4 regions of the Aliivibrio sp. S2TY2 genome follow, and region 1 is predicted to be linked to each of the others. Evidence: predicted binding sites of a transcription regulator. Region 1 holds the regulator's gene; each other region holds the start of a gene.

Region 1 (3,203 bases):
AATAATACCAATATTAGATTGGCTACGCAGTTCGCGTGCCAACAATAAACCATCCTCTCCTGGTAGGTTTATATCAAGCATAATTAAATCAACTTTTTGTTCAGCCAAAATAGTTCGCATTTCTGCACCTGTTTCAGCCTCGCTCACTTGATATCCCTCGGCTTCAAAATAGCCTACAAGTTTAGAGCGAGTTACCACTTCGTCTTCAACAACTAAAATGTGATAGCTCATAATTTTCTCTTTTTATGGTTATTTGGATGGTTCTTATCTTATTCTATTCATATTTTGTAATAATGCCAATTTTCAATTGATATATCTGTGATTTGTTTGATTCAAAACAAATCTTAACCAAAATCCGGCTTTAATCTTTACATATATATTTATACACGCTGTTAATGATAGGTGCTATTCCTTTTCACACTTATCCAGTACAATTCCCATATAAATTTTTTGGAGTGACGAATACATGAACGAATTGACTGCATTTAACGAACAACGCGCTGAAATTTACTGGTGGCTGTCAAGTTTATTAACAAGCGAATTAACCGCAGAACAATTAGAAGAATACAATAGCTTTGAAGTTCGTACATTTTTATCAAACTTAGCTGAAACCGCAGAATTATCTAGCTCAGTGAGTGCTCTAATTGAAAAGTTAAATCAATTACAAAAACGTGAAGACGCACAACTTGAACTTTCTGCCGACTTTTGCCAAGCTTTTTTAGGTTCAGATAAAAGCAGTGCCCTACCTTATGCATCACTATACCTTGATAAATCAGGTCTTTTGAATGCAAAACCAGCACAAGAAATGCGTGCACTATTAGAGAAATATAACATCGCACAAAAAGCTGAATTTAATGAGCCTGCCGATCACATTGCCATTGAACTTGATTTTCTTGGTAATTTAATCGTAATGACAAACCAACAAGCTTCTGAAGAAGAATTTGAAGCTTACATGGCCGCTCAGTTAAACTTCATTAATGAGCAACTCTTATCATGGACACCACGCTTTAGCCAAATCTGCCAAGAGCGAGATGACTTCGGCTTCTACGCAGCGGTTACACATTTCTTAGTGACGTTCTTACAGTTAGATGCTGCATTCCTTACTGGTGAGTAATTGAGTCACTCATTTTGATGATATAAATTAACAAGTACGTGATATAAATCAGATTACAACTAGAATTTATGAAATCAATAATTGTTTGCACTATACTTTACCTATAGTATGTGTACGCAAACGATAAAATTAAAACATTAAATAAAAGCCGCATTTTTAGCGGTTTTTTTCATTTATCAGGGCCTATTTATCTTCCATCAGTTCTTTAAAAGAGCAACACCTATTTTGTTGGAACATAAATAGCCCCTTATTTAACTATGTTAAGGCTTAAATATGGCTACAATTAAAGACGTTGCAAAATTAGCAGCGGTATCAACAACAACCGTATCTCACGTAATAAATAAAACTCGCTTCGTCGCTGAAGCAACACAAAAACGCGTGTGGGAAGCTGTTGACGAATTAAATTACGCACCAAGTGCCGTAGCTCGTAGTTTAAAATGCAACACAACACGAACTATCGGTATGCTAGTAACGCAATCATTCAATCCTTTTTTTGCAGAAGTAATGCACGGTGTTGAAAATTACTGTTACAAGCAAGGCTACACATTGTTTATGTGTAATACCGAAGGTGATCTAGAAAAGCAAAAACATTACATCCGTATGCTGGCAGAGAAACGAGTAGATGGCTTACTTGTTATGTGTTCTGATCTAAATGAGCAACTTCTTGCTCTTCTTGAGAAAAACACCGAACTACCTATGGTTATCATGGACTGGGGCCCAGACAGCCCACACACAGATAAAATCATTGATAATTCAGAAAAAGGTGGTTACTTAGCGACTAAACATTTGATTGAAAAAGGTCATACTGAAATCGCATGCATTACTGGTCAAGCGGATAAAGCTACATGTAATGAGCGAATCCATGGTTTTAAACGTGCACATGAAGAGGCAGGATTAGCCTTTAATCCAAATTGGATTTTAGAAGGTGATTTTGAATGTGCTTCTGCAGCTAAAGCGATAGATAAACTAATCGCAATGGACAAACAGCCAACAGCTATATTCTGTTTCAATGACATTATGGCATTAGCCGCGATTAGTCGAATTAAACAGTCTGGTTTACGTGTACCTGAAGATATCTCAGTGATTGGATATGATAATATTGAGTTATCTGCTTATTTCTCTCCACCACTCACTACAATTCATCAACCTAAGCGAAGAGTCGGAAAAACTGCGGTTGAAATTTTATTAGAGCGTATAAAAGATAAACATCACGAGCGTCGTATTTTTGAAATGCAGCCTGAAGTAGTATCTCGAAATAGTGTTTTTGATAAGACTAAATAATAAAGTTTAAATTTACAAAACAAGAACAATCAACGTCATTTTCAAGGAAAAGTTGAACCAACTTAACAAAAATGACGTTAATTTTATGGAGCAAGATCACACTTTTGATTTTTTTTGGTCTCTTGACTTATTGATTGCTATATCATCATCCAAAGTCACGAACAGGGCAAACTGTGCGAAAGTGCAGGACGCAAAGCTTCCGGCCTAAGTTTTATATAGGGTAGCGGGGTTGCCGATGGCAAGTATTCTTTTATGCATTGTTAATTTTTACTTTAAAATAACAATTCTATATTTTGAACTTGCTACTATTTCCTCGGGCTCAGTTGTTTAGTGACATAGACTTACTAACCGAGAATTATTGCAATGGATAAACCAGTACTAAAAGAATCACTCCGTCTCCTCTCCTCTCTAGGAAAGATCACTTCACGTTCTATGTTTGGTGGTTTCGGTATATTTATCGACAGCACTATGTTCGCACTTGTCGTTCAAGATAAGCTGCATTTAAGAGCAAGTGATGACACTATCAACTTATTTAAAGAGCAAGGATTTGAACCATACGTTTATAAAAAACGTGGTTTTCCTGTTGTGACCAAATATTTTGCAATTTCAGCAGAATGTTGGAAAGAACCTGATTCAATCTTATTACAAGCGGTTATCGCTCTAGATGTCGCTAAAAAAGATAAAGAAAAACAGAAATCAGAAGGTCCATCTCGAATTAAAGACCTACCAAATTTACGATTAGCAACAGAACGAATGCTTAAAAAGGCAGGTATTAATACTGTTGAAGAACTTCGTGATACAGGGTCAG
Region 2 (3,203 bases), on a different contig from region 1:
TTTAGTAATTCACCATCTTCTATTACATCAAATAAACAGAAAGGGTGATCGTTTACAGGGCTTCGTTCTCCATTGGCACTTAATATATAAATAGGCAATTTCTGCATTAAGCTTTTTAGTTTTTCAGCGAGCGATGATTTACCGCCACCCACAGGACCTAATAGGTAGAGTACCTGTTTACGCTCCTCAAGACCTTGAGCAGCATGCTTAAGATAAGAAACAATTTGTTCAATGGGTTCCTCCATCCCATAGAAGTCTTTAAAGGTTTCATAGCGAGAAATAACTCTGTTAGAAAAAATACGACTAAGCTGAGGATCAAGTGCAGTGTCTATGACTTCAGGTTCGCCAATAGCCATAAGGAGTCTTTCTGCTGCATTGGCATAAGCACTTTTGTCATTACTACATAGGGACAAGAAATCTTGCAGTGACATCTCTTCATCTTTTGCCGCTTCATAACGGGCTTGATAGTGGTCAAAAATACTCATATCCATTTCCTCTCGTCATCCGTTTTTTTAATTAAGCTTCTATAAGGTTAGTTACTAAACCCTTATTTTGTCCAAGAAAAAACTAAAAATAGAATGAAAATTAATCAAGAAATGTGGCAATGCGCAGATATAAAAAAGGCGAACTTTGAAAAGTTCGCCAGTTAATATTTTTATCAGTAGTTCAATTATTTACTGTGATACTGCTCGCAGGCAAGTAATGTGTTTTCAATAAGACTAGCAACTGTCATAGGTCCAACGCCACCAGGAACAGGAGTAATGTAGCTTGCTTTTGTTTTTGCTACGTCGTATTCAACATCACCGATTAACTTGCCTGAGTCTAAACGGTTGATACCTACATCGACTACGACTGCGCCTTCTTTAATCCACTCTCCTGGGATAAAGTTTGGTTTACCAACGGCAACGACAACAAGGTCGGCTTGGCGAATATGGTTTTCAAGATCTTTAGTGAATCGATGACAGGTTGTTGTTGTGCAACCAGCAAGAAGTAATTCAAGTGTCATAGGACGACCAACGATGTTTGATGCACCGACAACAACCGCATGCATTCCACGTACCTGAATATTGTAACGTTCAAGCAGGGTAATGATGCCTTTAGGTGTGCATGAACGCAATTTTGGAATGCGTTGAGAAAGGCGACCAACGTTATAGGGGTGAAAACCATCAACGTCTTTCTCTGGATCAATGTGCTCTAAAATTTTAGTACTGTCCATTCCTGCCGGAAGAGGAAGTTGAACTAAAATACCATCAATCTCTGCGTCTTGATTTAATGTGTCAATAATAGACAATAATTCAGCTTCTGTTGTGGTGGTTGGTAAATCGTAAGATTTTGAAATAAAGCCAACTTCTTCACAAGCACGGCGCTTGCTTCCAACATAAACTTGAGAGGCAGGATCTTGTCCAACAAGAACGACAGCAAGGCCAGGAGCTCGAAGTCCTGCTTCTACGCGAGCTTTAACGCGAGCACCAACTTCAGAGCGAACGGTTTGAGAAATGAGTTTTCCATCGATAATTTGAGCGGTCATAGTGATCCTTTGAAGGTCTAATACTAGGTTGACCCCCGTATTGTCGCAGAAAGTTAACTTAATAGCCATAGCGCAAACGTTTGCCTATTGGTGGGATACTCTCGTTAAAATGAGAACTATGATTTGTTTTTTAGGTAAAAATGATTTTTTATTTAATGATTAGATCAAAGAGTGCACGATCTGCCCTTTTTTTCATCATTCGGTAAGATAATGATAAGAAAAGGATTGATCTGTTTTCGGATATTCGTATAATCCTACCCCATAGAGCGCCCTTAGCTCAGCTGGATAGAGCACCTCCCTTCTAAGGAGGTGGTCGAAGGTTCGAATCCTTCAGGGCGTACCAAATTGAAAAAGCCGCATTAACCTTATGGTTAGTGCGGCTTTTTTCATTTCTGTCATATAACTTTTCAATGTGTTAGCGTTAGTTCATTACACTGTTAATGGATTACGCTCATGTCTTTTTGGAATGCTTTTTCAATTACAACTCGTTACGCTGAATTACCTCGCAGTTTTTTTACTTATGTTCAACCAACGCCGTTGGAAAATACACGTTGGGTTATATGGAACAGTAAACTTGCGGCACAGTTTGGTTTACCTGAAGATCCTGAGAGTAATACAGAGTTACTTTCTTCTTTTTCTGGCGAGCATGTTCCTGCTGTTTTTTCTCCACTAGCAATGAAATATGCAGGCCATCAATTTGGTGGATATAACCCTGAACTTGGTGATGGGCGAGGATTATTACTTGCTGAAATTAAGGATAAAGAAGGAAACAGTGTTGACCTTCATTTAAAAGGGGCAGGGTTAACGCCTTATTCTCGATCTGGCGATGGCCGAGCAGTACTTCGATCTACCATTCGTGAATATTTGTGCAGTGAAGCTATGGCTGGATTAGGTATCCCTACAACACGAGCATTAGGGATGATGACGAGTGATACTCCCGTTTTTAGGGAGGGTTATGAAACAGGAGCATTACTTGTCCGAATGGCTGAAACTCATATTCGATTTGGACATTTCGAACATCTGTTTTATTCAAATTTATTATCAGAGCAGAAATTATTGGCGGATAAGGTGATTGAGTGGCATTACCCTCAATGTATAGCTAAGGATAAACCCTATGCAGCAATGTTCGATGAAATCGCAGACAAAACAGCTTATATGATTGCGCATTGGCAGGCTGTTGGGTTCGCTCATGGGGTAATGAACACAGATAACATGTCGATCACTGGGCAAACGTTTGACTATGGCCCATTTGGTTTTTTAGATGATTATGAACCGAGCTATATTTGCAATCATTCAGATTACCAAGGCCGCTATGCATTTAATCAACAACCGAGAATAGGACTATGGAATCTATCGGCATTAGCGCATTCTCTTTCGTCATTGATTGAAAAATCAGACTTAGAATCCTCCTTAGAGAAGTATGAAACTCGCTTGGGTCATTATTTTAGTCAACTAATGAGAAAGAAATTGGGGTTACTTTCTAAACAAGAAGGAGATAGCCGATTATTTGAGTCGATGTTTGAATTATTGTCACAAAACTCTGTAGATTACACACGGTTTATGAGAGCGTTGTCTTATTTAGATAGTCAAGATAAGCAAACCGTTGTCGATTTGTTTTTAGATAGAGAAGCAGCAACACTCTGGGTTGAGCTATATTTGGCACGATGTGAGAAAG
Region 3 (3,203 bases), on a different contig from region 1:
TGGTTATCTATGGTTGTATTCGTGAAGTGGATTATCTAGAAGAAATTAATATTGGTATTCAAGCTCTAGCCTCTATTCCTGTTGGTGCTGCAAAACAGAACATTGGTGAAGTGGATGTCGCGGTTAACTTTGGTAGCGTGACTTTCTTACCTGAAGATCATCTGTATGCGGATTCGACGGGGATTATTATTTCTCAAGAGCCGTTAGAAGAGATGGGTGAGGAAGCGTAGAGCAGACGGCTTCGCCTTTAGAGCGCTTCGCTTAAGACGCAACAAGCTGCTTAAGAGGTTAGAAAGCGAGAGTTCAGATCGCTCTGCTTGCAGAATTCAGAGGTGATCGCTGTGGCTACAGCAATAAAGAATGATTCTCCCCCTTATACGATAAGCCATTGAAAGCGAATAGGTTAATACAAGGGGGAGTTAGAGGGGGTTGGTTATGCATATTATTGCCATTCAGATAAACCAAAACTCATCACTAACAACCCCTCCTAACCTCCCCTTATATCAACATCACCGATCTCAATAATCTATCTATCAAGGGGAGGAACTATAATTGTGACCGCTTTAACTACCACTATCACCTCTGAACCCTGCAAGGGAGCTTGCGACCGATCTGAAACCTGAACCCTGCTCTTAAAACAAAAAAACCGCAGATGCTTTCACACCTACGGTTTCAAATTCTTTCGCTAACTAAGCCTTAGTTAACCAATTCTCAATTTTTGATAAGTAAATCTTTCATCTTTAAGGCGGAGGCGCGGAGCTTATGATAATAAGTGAGCACCGACAACACAGAAGATGGAAGAGTTACGACTCAAAAAATAGAATTACTCTACTTCGTCCATCTTACCTAACAGACCACGGATACGAGCTTCAAATTGCGCTTGCTCATCACGTGCACGCTGAGCTTCTTGCTCAACTTCAGAACGACCGTTATTTGCTTGCTCAAGATCTTGAGTTAGCGTTGCGTTCGTTTCTTTTAATTCTTCAACTTCCATTTGTAGCAGTGCGATTGTATCTACTGCCATTTGAACTTTAGCTTCTAGTTGTTCTAATATTTCTAAAGACATTCCTGCCACCTTAACTGTATTCGTCATTGAATATGCAGCGAATTAACTACTCACTACAAACATGTTTTCTATTCTACTCAGCAAATGCAATTCTGCCATAGTGTTATTGCTGAAAATGCATCATTTGAACAAAAAAACGGCACATTTTACCAACATCTGACGTTCTTTCTTAAGATTAAAACGAACTTCATACTAAAACTAGATTTTTCAATTCATTATTTGAGTTAAAGCACGGCTTCTCTTCTATAAATCAAACGGATGAATTCTAAAAAAATCGAATCTTTACTCAAAAAGCAAACGTTTCCCTTTTTGTTATGCTAAAATCCTCGCGATTTTTACTTATTCATCGATTTATTCGGAGCAATTATGAAACGCGATTTAGCAATGGCTTTTTCTCGAGTTACTGAAGGTGCCGCATTAGCGGGTTACAAATGGCTTGGCCGCGGTGATAAGAACGCGGCTGATGGTGCTGCCGTTGAAGTAATGCGTACACTTCTGAACAAGACTGACATCAGTGGTGAAATTGTTATTGGTGAAGGTGAGATCGATGATGCGCCTATGCTATACATCGGTGAAAACGTAGGTACAGGTGGTGATGCTGTAGATATCGCTGTTGACCCAATTGAAGGCACTCGCATGACTGCGATGGGCCAATCAAACGCACTTGCAGTATTAGCTGCGGGTGAAAAAGGCAGTTTCTTAAAAGCCCCTGATATGTACATGGAAAAACTGGTTGTTGGCCCAGGAGCAAAAGGCGCCATTGATTTAGCCCTTCCTCTAGAAGAGAACCTAGTAAACATTGCAAAAGCATTGGGTAAACCATTAGATACTTTAGTGGTGACTACTCTAGCTAAGCCTCGCCACGACGAAGTAATCGCAAACATGCAGAAGATGGGTGTTCGTGTCTTTGCAGTACCAGATGGAGATGTCGCCGCTTCTATTTTAACTTGTATGCCAGATAGCGAAGTTGACGTAATGTACTGTATTGGTGGCGCACCTGAAGGTGTGGTTTCTGCTGCGGTTATTCGTGCGTTAGATGGTGACATGCAAGCGCGTCTTCTTCCTCGTCATGAAGTAAAAGGCGATACTGAAGAAAACCGTATTCACGGTGAAGAAGAACTAAAACGCTGTGAAGAAATGGGCGTTAAAGCGAACGTTATCTTAAAGATGAGCGATATGGCTCGTAGTGATGATGTTGTTTTCGCAGCTACAGGTATCACGAAAGGTGATTTACTAGAAGGCATCACTCGCCAAGGTAATATTGCAACGACTGAAACGCTACTTATCCGTGGTCGTTGTCGTACGATCCGTCGCATTAAGTCTATTCATTATCTAGAGCGTAAAGACAAAGAAGTTAGAGATATTATTCTTTAAGAGCTTCGTTCTTTGATAAATTTGAAACCGCGGGTGTGAAAGCATCTGCGGTTTTTTTGTTTTAGAGAGTTCAGGTTTCAGATCGGTCGCAAGCTCCCTTGCAGGATTCAGGAAGATCAAAAGCGAGTCCCCCTGACCCCTTTAAGCGAAGCGATCTGAATCCTGCTCCTCCCTCTCAAAAGTGAGACACCCCTTCAATCTCTCCCATCACACTTTCTCAAAACCTGAAAACCCCAACTAAGCTGAATCTATTGATACAAAAGACAAGGAGTCAGCCAATGCCGCATTCATATCATCACATCGACATTCCCTCATTCGATGAACTCAAAGCATTAGCAGAAAAATCCCCTGAACAATTAGAAGCCTTACGACATCAACTTAGTATGGAGTTTATTGAAAGTGTACCGGAAGCACATCAAGGGCCCCTGCTCGCACAGCAAAGCCACATTGAGCGTATTATTGAAAGAGGTAATAACCCTAATCACATCAATATATTATTAGGGAGAGAGCTTGGTAAGCAGTTTGTACGTTTTGCTAATTCATTAAATAAACCCATTGATGAGCATCAAGCGGCAGACATTATTCAATTTCCGAATGCCAATAATCGCTCATCAAATAATACAAAGCATTAAAAGAGGGTTTGTTTTATTTTCTATCCTACTTTTTGAAAGCTCTCTTGCTCCATATCTCTCACATTGATGGTTAAACTATCAATGTGATTGGCTTGCTCTACTAATACATCCATTAATCCGCGACTTAATTC
Region 4 (3,203 bases), on a different contig from region 1:
GCAAGCACAGCCAAGCAAGAAGCCATACCCATACCATTATCAGCACCAAGAGTAGTTCCTTTAGCGGTTACCCACTCACCATCAATGTAAGGTTGAATCGGATCTTTTGTAAAGTCATGGTCGGTATCTTCATTCTTCTGTGGAACCATGTCGATATGCGCTTGAAGTACAACCCCTTTACGATCTTCCATGCCTGCGGTTGCTGGCTTTTTAATGAATACATTGCCAGTTGGATCACGACGTACATCTAAACCTTCACTTGTTGCCCATTCAATAATGTATTGAGCGAGCGCTTCTTCATGCTTAGAAGGGTGAGGGATAGAACAAATTTTATCGAAAAACTGCCAAAGTGGTTGAGGGGTTAGTTGACTGATCTCAGACACAAGGATCTCCTTTTGAAAGCATTATTTATTTAGAAATGCTCTATTCATTTGAGTTATTGGTTGTTAATTAAAACAAGTATACCTATGAATTTAGCTAATTACTCTGTTTGATATTGCAAATACATTATCAGAAGTCATGAAGAAAGTACGAGAAATAGAGTGTTTTTTTAATAGCAAAAATTAAAGTAATAAAATTACATAACGTTCGATACTAAAGAGAGGATTAATTTAATAAGTGTGAACTGTGTCATGTTTTTGTTGTAATTAAATTTCATGGTGGTATAGTTAACTCATCTGCTGTTACAGCAAGAAATAAATGCTCAAAGGATGAGTCCGATTTATCGCCTCCAAGGAACCGAGATCAATTTTAATGTTAAAAACTATCAATTGATAAGGTGATGTTATGTTTTGTTTAAGTTCTTCAAGTTTCTGGAATCAACGCTCTGTTTATACAAGTCAATTCGTATACCCAGCTTGCTTTGGTTACTAATAAAACTTCGGTTTTATACAGTAAAGTAATACCCCTATAATTGGAATTCAATTAACCCCATTAAGGGTGACTTAATTCTCCGCCAGCCAAATCATTTGGGTGGCGTTTTTTTTATCTAAATTTTCTGCTTAAATCCCTTCAAAACCCTCATCTCTATTTTAAGATACTGACTTTAAATAAAAAAAATTAATTATTAGATCAAGGCATTCACTTTATTTACTATTTACATAGTAAAAGGGTAACTATCGCTAGAAATTCCTATAATTCCTCTTTATAATCCTCAGCCAATCGATTACGCAAACGTTTAGATTGCAATAAAAACTTTAGGGATTACTCAAATGCTTGAGAAACTATTTAAACTGAAAGAAAACGGTACGAATGTTCGTACTGAGATTATTGCAGGGTTAACCACCTTCCTAACTATGGCTTATGTTATTTTTGTTAATCCAGCTATTTTAGCTGATGCCGGTATGGATAAAGGTGCAGTATTTGTTGCAACTTGTATTGCTGCTGCAATCGGTTGTTTTATTATGGGATTTGTTGCTAATTTCCCAATTGCGCAAGCTCCAGGAATGGGACTAAACGCTTTCTTTACTTATACCGTTGTTTTAGGTATGGGGCATACATGGCAGGTTGCATTAGCGGCTGTATTTATGTCTGGTGTTCTATTTATATTATTAAGCTTGTTTAAAATTAGAGAATTGATTATTAATTCAATCCCTCTTTCTTTACGAACGGGCATCTCTGCGGGTATTGGTTTATTCCTGGCTTTTATTGCATTAAAAAACTCAGGTATCGTTGTTGATAATCCAGCAACTTTAGTTTCAATGGGAGCTATTAACGGTTTTCCTGCTGCAATGGGGGCATTGGCTTTCTTTTTAACGATTGCATTGGTTCATCGTGGTTATAAAGCTGCTGTAATGATCGCTATTTTAGCGGTTACTGCTCTTTCATTACTTTTCGGTGATGTTCAATACGCAGGCATTATGTCAATGCCACCAAGTATCGCACCAACATTTTTACAATTAGACTTTTCTAGTGCGTTTGAATTGAGCATGTTGACTGTTGTTTTTGCTTTCTTGTTTGTTGATTTATTTGATACAGCAGGGACTTTAGTTGGCGTGTCTCAGAAAGCGGGCATCATGGATAAAGATGGAAATATCCCTCGTTTAAATAAAGCATTATTAGCTGACTCAACAGCGACTTCTGTTGGTGCTTTATTAGGTACATCAAATACAACATCTTATATTGAAAGTGTTTCTGGTGTTGCTGCTGGGGGGCGTACTGGCTTAACTGCTGTTGTTGTTGGTGTATTATTTCTTCTTGCATTATTTTTCTCACCTTTAGCAGGTATGGTTCCAGCTTATGCAACTGCTGGAGCATTGTTTTATGTAGCAATTTTAATGATGTCAGGTCTTGTGAGTATTGATTGGCGAGATCTTACTGAAGCAGCCCCTGTTGTTGTGGTATGCTTACTAATGCCTTTAACCTTCTCTATTGCTGATGGCATTTCTTTAGGCTTTATCTCTTATGCGGCAATTAAATTGCTAAGTGGTAAAGGTCGTGATGTTCACATCAGTGTTTGGGTTCTTGCTGCACTATTCACGCTGAAATTTATTTTTACGGCATAGTCTGTTGTCTATGCTTTTTAGAGGTTTTGTCTATTATGGCTAACAAATTTGTAATCACTTGGGACAACATGCAGATGTATACTCGCCAGCTTGCTGAGCAGTTACTTCCTGCGGAACAATGGAAAGGTATTTTGGCTGTGAGCCGTGGTGGTTTAGTTCCTGCTGCTATCTTAGCTCGTGAGTTAAATATCCGTTATGTTGATACAGTATGTATCTCAAGCTATGACCATGATCATCAGCGTGACATGACAGTGGTTAAAGCAATGGAAGGTGACGGTGAAGGCTTTATCATCATTGATGATCTTGTTGACAGCGGTGATACAGCGGTTAAATTACGTGAAATGTATCCTAAAGGTAAACTAGTAACTGTATGTGCTAAGCCTGCAGGAATTCACTTAGTGGATACTTACATTGTAGATATCCCACAAGATACGTGGATTGAACAACCATGGGATATGGCGGTAACATACGTTGATCCTATTGCGAAAAAATAATCGCAAGTTAATTGATTAATGGTCCTTAAATAGGGCCATTTTTTTGCCTTGAATTTGATTTTATTACACTCTACGTATTTCTTATTTCTCTTTCAGTATATAGTAATGGCTATGAACCTTTGTATTAGTGGTAGTTGATATATGACTCAGCCTGAAAGTGAAAACCTCTCCGTTAAATTATTTAAAAATAATAAACAAGCCTTAG

The links. The regulator PurR, encoded in region 1, represses purine synthesis genes. The targets are predictions, from matches to a motif close to TNANGNAAACGTTTNCNTNA.
Region 2: folD (bifunctional methylenetetrahydrofolate dehydrogenase/methenyltetrahydrofolate cyclohydrolase FolD) is a predicted target of PurR. The motif match lies at 1,597-1,616, and genes of this name have one in related genera.
Region 3: glpX (class II fructose-bisphosphatase) is a predicted target of PurR. The motif match lies at 1,356-1,375, and genes of this name have one in related genera.
Region 4: PVK63_RS15895 (NCS2 family permease) is a predicted target of PurR. The motif match lies at 1,166-1,185, and genes of this name have one in related genera.

Annotation. Positions count from the first base shown of each region.
Region 1 covers NZ_JARACS010000010.1:12,124-15,326, reverse strand. The annotation lists gene torR (two-component system response regulator TorR) at 1-231, opposite strand, end outside; gene torD (molecular chaperone TorD) at 467-1,114, shown strand; gene purR (HTH-type transcriptional repressor PurR) at 1,388-2,395, shown strand; cyclic di-GMP riboswitch class I at 2,551-2,632, shown strand; gene PVK63_RS14650 (TfoX/Sxy family DNA transformation protein) at 2,759-3,203, shown strand, end outside.
Region 2 covers NZ_JARACS010000003.1:167,615-170,817, forward strand. The annotation lists gene PVK63_RS07140 (PrkA family serine protein kinase) at 1-485, opposite strand, end outside; gene folD (bifunctional methylenetetrahydrofolate dehydrogenase/methenyltetrahydrofolate cyclohydrolase FolD) at 671-1,528, opposite strand; tRNA gene PVK63_RS07150 (tRNA-Arg) at 1,795-1,871, shown strand; gene PVK63_RS07155 (protein adenylyltransferase SelO) at 1,982-3,203, shown strand, end outside.
Region 3 covers NZ_JARACS010000004.1:289,741-292,943, reverse strand. The annotation lists gene rraA (ribonuclease E activity regulator RraA) at 1-230, shown strand, start outside; gene zapB (cell division protein ZapB) at 824-1,066, opposite strand; gene glpX (class II fructose-bisphosphatase) at 1,433-2,440, shown strand; gene PVK63_RS09515 (DUF3135 domain-containing protein) at 2,719-3,072, shown strand; gene PVK63_RS09510 (5-carboxymethyl-2-hydroxymuconate Delta-isomerase) at 3,093-3,203, opposite strand, start outside.
Region 4 covers NZ_JARACS010000012.1:24,503-27,705, reverse strand. The annotation lists gene PVK63_RS15900 (aminoacyl-histidine dipeptidase) at 1-383, opposite strand, end outside; gene PVK63_RS15895 (NCS2 family permease) at 1,212-2,504, shown strand; gene gpt (xanthine phosphoribosyltransferase) at 2,540-2,998, shown strand; gene frsA (esterase FrsA) at 3,140-3,203, shown strand, end outside.